2 linked regions of the Limnospira fusiformis SAG 85.79 genome follow. Each later gene encodes a partner of the first gene's protein in a complex. Links are inferred from orthologs where the notes say so. Each region holds a gene or a part of one and is shown in the gene's direction. Other genes may lie near its edges. The genes, in order: rpsT and rpsF.

Region 1 (3,042 bases):
TATTGGCAATAATTAGCACCTCAGACGGTCCCGCCAGCGAGTCAATACCGACAGTACCATAAACCAATTTTTTCGCCAGCGTTACATATATATTACCCGGACCTGTGATCACATCAACTTTCGGCACAGTTTCCGTACCATAAGCCAAAGCAGCGATCGCCTGAGCGCCACCTACCCGATAAATTTCCTGGACTCCAGCTTCCTGAGCCGCCACCAAAATCGCCGGACTAATCTTATTATCAATGCCTGGGGGAGTTACCATCACAATGCGAGGCACTTTAGCCACATTAGCCGGAATAGCATTCATTAAAACCGTACTGAGATAGCACGCTTGGCCTCCCGGCACATATAAACCCGCCCGGTCAACAGGGGTGTATCGTTTACCTAAAACCACATTATCATCGCCAAACTGAACCCAAGACTTAGGAACACGCTGGCGGTGAAATGCCTCAATCTGTTTTTTTGCTAACCGAATTGCATCGAGAAGTTCGCAATTAACCTGTTGATAAGCGACATCCAACTCCGAAGCACTGACCCGCAACTGTTCCAGGGTCAGAGTTTTGTGGTCAAATTCTTGGGTGTAGTGCAGCAGTGCTTTATCCCCTTGTCGCTTCACGGTTTGCAGAACTTCTCGCACCGTAGCTTCTTTATGGATAACAGTATCATCATGGGTACGACTGGCGATGCGTCGCAGTTCTGATTGTGCTTCAACCCACTGAGTAATAATTCGCAGCATGGTGATTAGGAGTGCAAACCGTAGAAGTTACTAGCCAAAACGCAAGGGAATTGAGCAACCCGGATGGGGCTAAATTTCTTTTATACCTAATTAAGCCGAACCAGGTCAGCCTAACTTTCAGTATAACCCGCGTTTGTTATATAGTGTAACGCGGATTCACAGACTCTGCCTGACTCCGAGATCTTCAGCCCTCATCTGGACTTTTGCGCCCCCGTATTGGCAAAATAAAAATTTAATGCACAAATTCCCCTATTGACGTGCTATATTGGTATTTCTGGAAATCTTGATTATCAAAGATCCGCGTAGTCCTACACCGGAAGCCATGGCCAACATCAAATCTGCCATTAAACGAGTCCAAATTGCTGAACGCAATCGGCTGAGGAATAGAACCTATAATTCAGCCGTCAGGACTCTCATGAGAAAATATTTTGCCGCTGTTGAGCAATATGCGGCTGATCCCAGCGATGAAGCGTTGCAGGAAGTCCAGCAGCGGATGTCAGCAACCACCAGTAAAATCGATAAAGCCGTTAAGGTAGGTGTTCTGCACCGGAACAATGCGGCACGGAAAAAATCGAGATTAGCTCGGTTCTTGAAACGACACCAGCCTAATTCTAGCGCCCAGGAAGCGACAGCCTCCTAGGGGGAAACCTCGTGCCGTCCGCGAGTATGTCAGCAAGTCGCACTGAAGTGAGGGGTTGAAAAACCTATAACTTCAGTGGATGGCTATGCTAAATGGGATATCCCAGAAAACGGTGATCACCAAAAATCCAACAGTGTTGGCTAAAATATTAGCCGAAAGGCTGGGAACTATGCTGAAGGACAGATAGCACCAGATGCAGCTAATTGATACTCACGTTCACATTAACTTCAAGAGTCTGGCTACAGACCTCGGAGGTATCCGGCAGCGATGGCGGTCTGCTGGAGTGGTGTCTTTGGTACACTCCTGTGTTCATCCAGGGGAATTTGCCGAAATCAGGGCGATCGCCGACCAAGTAGAAGAACTATCCTTTGCCGTAGGGTTGCACCCTCTGGATACAGAGAAATGGACAGAAACCACAGCCAGTGAAATTAGGACTCTAGCTGAATCTGATCCGAGGGTAGTAGCGATCGGGGAAACGGGGTTAGACTTTTATAAGGCTAAGGATGAAGCCCGTCAAAAGGAAATTTGCCAAGCCCAACTGGAAATAGCTCGCCAACTAAATAAACCCGTAATTATCCACTGTCGAGATGCAGCCGCCTCGATGGTGGAACTGTTGCGGGATTTCTTCGATGATAAAGATCATGGTCCCGTGCGAGGTGTTATGCACTGTTGGGGTGGAAGTCCTGAAGAAATGCAATGGTTTTTAGACTTGGGGTTTTACATTAGTTTCAGCGGAACGGTAACCTTTAAAAATGCTACCCAAATTCAGGAATCTGCTCGTCGGGTTAGTAGCGATCGGCTATTGATTGAAACTGACTGCCCCTTTCTAGCTCCGGTTCCTCGACGAGGTAAACGGAACGAACCCGCCTTCGTGAAATACGTTGCCGAAAAAGTATCCGAACTCCGGGGTGTATCCCTAGAAACTCTGAGTCAGCAGACTACTAAAAATGCCTCGGAATTATTTGGCTTGTCCGTCATTCCTAGTAAACTAACCCCCTAATCAAACAAATCAACTCCCAAATTTCCCCAATGGCCCGACGAGCCATTGAGCAATTGCCCAGAGGTGGGGATATATCGATACTCAATGGGGGCGATGATGTGGTAGGGGTAACCCTGATTTCGCCTAACCCTAACATACCAGCAGACCTTGAACATCCCAGCAGACCTGTAGAAACCATGATAAACACAACCCAATACGAATCCGCATTTGAACTTCCTGATTTAATTGAAATTCAGCGATCGAGTTTTCGTTGGTTTTTAGAAACCGGGCTAATTGAAGAATTAGAAAGTTTCTCGCCCATCAGTGATTATACAGGGAAACTAGAACTGCATTTCTTAGCCAGAGATTACAAGCTGAAACAGCCCAAATATGACGTAGACGATGCCAAACGGCGGGATAGTACATACTCCGTGCAGATGTACGTCCCTACCCGACTAATTAACAAAGAAACCGGGGAGATTAAGGAGCAGGAAGTTTTTATCGGAGACCTGCCCTTAATGACCGAACGTGGCACGTTTATTATTAACGGAGCCGAGCGAGTTATTGTTAACCAAATTGTGCGGAGTCCGGGGGTATACTACAAATCGGAAATCGATAAAAACCAACGACGTACCTATAGCGCCTCCCTCATCCCGAACCGAGGCGCTTGGTTGAAATTTGAAACCG
Region 2 (3,048 bases), 200 kb from region 1 along the record:
AGTTTGGCTAGGGGTGAGTTTATCACTTTTCTCGATGCCGATGATTACTTTTTTCCCGATACCCTCCAAAGCCAACTCGCTGTATTTGATGCTGACCCCGAATTGGCGATCGTCCATAGTGGTTGGCGCAGGGTTAACCAAACTGGCGAAATGCTGATCGATGTTCAGCCTTGGGAAATGGTCGCTGAGTTGAATTTAGAGAATTGGTTGCGCTGGAAGCCTTTGGGGACTATGGGAACTTTGATGTTCCGCCGCCAGGCTTTGGATACCGTCGGAGGGTTTGAACCTGGGTTGGCTCATGCGGAGGATGTCGATTTGATTTTGCGTTTGGCCTCCAGCGGGTATCGCAGCGCTTGGCTGAAGCGATCGACTGTGTGCTATCGTCAGCACGATCGCAATACTATGCGAGATGGTATCTCTCAAGCCAAGTCTATTAATTATGTCCTCGATAAATTTTTTAATTTGCCAGATATACCCTTGGAAATTCAAGTAATTGAGGACTGGGTTCGCTATAGTACCTTGGTCTGGAGTTCCTGGTATTTATACCATACTGGGTTCAATACTGAGATGGTCGAATATTTACAGCGCTCATGGTCTTATAGTCCTTTTCTACCTATTGAAACCGTCATTAATTGGGTCGAAAGTTTTACTCAGTATTCAGAAAGTGTCGATGCTATTTTCGATGTCGATCATTTATCTACATCTCCTGAGTGGCAAAACTTATTAAAATGGGTCATGAGTAGTCTCCAATACCCCTAGACCCTATCTCGTCCTCGGAAATTATGTTAAGTTTTGTAAAACTTGTCAAAAAGTCCCCCCAGCCCTCCCAGCCGGGGGGTTGCTTTTACGGTTGACTTATGCTATTGTCTTAAATAATGGAAACATTTTAAAAAAATTTATTTGGGGTTATAATTCCATTATTTTACAGTATACCCAAATCATACCATTAGTTCCCGGCGCTTGTCAACCCCCGACCGTGATTTGGCTGAACAATTTTAAAAAAATTGAATAAAAAATCAACTTTGCTGTTGATTGTATTGTGCAGGGAACTAATGTAGAATGTATAGATCCTTGCTTCTGGGTAGAAGCCTGAATTGTCCATAAGGAGTATCATTAGAATGAAGCCTTTTATTTACGAAACCATGTATATCCTGCGCTCTGACTTAAATGAGGAGCAGCTAGAGGCGGCGCGAGCCAAATATCAAGACATCCTGCGGGAACATGGCGCACAAAATCTTGAGGTGCAAAATTTGGGTAAGCGTCGTTTAGCTTATGATATCGACAAGTATCGCGAAGGCATTTACATCCAGATGAACTATGAAGGTGGCGACAGCGACCAGATTAAAGTCATGGAAAGAGCCATGCGTATAGGTGGGGATGTAATTCGTTATCTGACGATTAAACAAGATGTCACCCCATCTGCTGTCCAAGTCGAAGCCGAACCAGAAGCCGAACCCCAAGAGGTGTAAAGCTCAAGTCAGGTCAGGAGTTGGTGACGGTTAGCCGTGCCAATTCGCGACCCGGGGATACTCCTTTTGTCTCTCTCTTGCCGATTGGGTGGAATTGGGAGTATTTTAGGGGGCATATTGGAAGTTTATAGGAGCCATTGGTTATCATGAGCCAGAAAAATAATCCCAACTCCCAGGAACTCACAGCAGAAGTCGCGCGGCTGAGTGAAGAGTTAAAAATGCGAGATCAACTGGTGCAGCAGTTATCTCAAGAATTATTCCGTCTGGTGAAGGGAAATGCTAATTTAGCGCCAGATCCAGAAATGGCCGAGCGACACCAGGCTCAGATGAAGTCCTTGCGGGAACAACTCCAGCAAGTAGAGGAACAGGTTAAGTTTTATCAAGACCAGATCAATGAGCGGGATCTGGAAGTTTACCAACTTAGACAGTCTGTCCAGGAGTTAACCGATCGCTCTCGAATGCTGGAACAGGTAGTTCAAGAATTACCTGGAGTCTACCGCCAGAAGTTTTCAGAACGCCTCGAAGAGGTCATGGAAAGGGTGGAAAAACTGCAACGGGAAAATCGGCAACTGCACGCAGAACTACAAAGTGTTACCTATCGTCTGGCTCAAAAGAGTCGCCGTCCCGGCAATTTAGATCTGCCAACTTTTCAGCCAGGAACTCAGACTGTAATCGAGTTTCCTAGTTTAGGGAAGGCATGATTTTTTCCTGAGTCAGGGTCAAACCTCGTCAAACTTAGGGGTCGGTTCTAGGGAGCATCGCAGAACAAACCCCTTTATTTTTATGAATCAAGTGCCTAGGGTTTTGGGGGACTAGAATTAAGGCATTTTTGCAGCACTTCTAATAACTCCTGTGTGGTGAAAGGTTTTGCTAAAAATATATCAACTCCTAACTCAGCTATATCTTTGGCTATATCTACTGAAAAGTAACCGCTAATTCCGACAATTTTAATTTGAGGATTCAGGGATTTTAGCTCCCTAATAGTAGTTTTGCCAGCCATAACAGGCATCATAATATCGATAACCACACAGTCAATTTGCTCTAAATATTGACGGTATATTTTAATCGCCTCAACTCCATTACTTGCTACCAAAACTTGATATTGAAAACTCTCTAAACTCGCTTTAGTAATTTCTCGGATAGGTTCTTCATCATCAACCACTAAAATTAGTTGACCCTGACCTGTAATTAATTCTAAATGCTCATAAACCGTAGTTTCTGTGTCCTCTGAGGCGGGTATATAAACTCTAAAAGTAGTTCCGCAACCCATTTGAGTATCAACGTCAATAAAGCCATTATGACCCTTAACTATACCTAGGACTGTGGATAGTCCTAAGCCACTACCTTTAGCAAATTCTTTGGTAGTAAAAAACGGTTCAAATATCCGGTCTAAGACTTCTTGGGTAATGCCAGTTCCCGTATCAGAGACGGTAATCATTACATAACAACCTTCCCTCGCATCAAGGTTTAAACGAGCTTCTTTTTGGTTTAAAATAACATTACTAGCTGATAGTGATAAATTCCCCCCGCCTGGCATGGCATCTCGTGCGTTGACACAGAGATTCATTAAGATTTGATG

What was found.
Region 2: rpsT (region 1) and rpsF share a complex: the UniProt entries of both Bacillus subtilis proteins name them as parts of the 30S ribosomal subunit. The link is inferred for Limnospira fusiformis SAG 85.79 from one-to-one orthologs.

What each region holds. Positions count from the first base shown.
Region 1 is NZ_CP051185.1:5,077,611-5,080,652, forward strand. What follows is about bases 9-2,717. They hold rpsT (30S ribosomal protein S20), read left to right. Parts: upstream 9-1,058; coding sequence 1,059-1,376; downstream 1,377-2,717. Other genes in these bases: hisD (histidinol dehydrogenase), read right to left, coding at 9-736; HFV01_RS23740 (TatD family hydrolase), read left to right, coding at 1,570-2,376. Outside these bases: more of hisD, read right to left, coding at 1-8. UniProt on the Bacillus subtilis protein: Binds directly to 16S ribosomal RNA.
Region 2 is NZ_CP051185.1:4,877,084-4,880,131, forward strand. What follows is about bases 79-2,793. They hold rpsF (30S ribosomal protein S6), read left to right. Parts: upstream 79-1,118; coding sequence 1,119-1,469; downstream 1,470-2,793. Other genes in these bases: HFV01_RS22980 (glycosyltransferase family 2 protein), read left to right, coding at 79-759; HFV01_RS22990 (Npun_F5560 family protein), read left to right, coding at 1,616-2,170; HFV01_RS22995 (PAS domain-containing hybrid sensor histidine kinase/response regulator), read right to left, coding at 2,266-2,793. Also shown: more of HFV01_RS22980, read left to right, coding at 1-78; more of HFV01_RS22995, read right to left, coding at 2,794-3,048. UniProt on the Bacillus subtilis protein: Binds together with bS18 to 16S ribosomal RNA.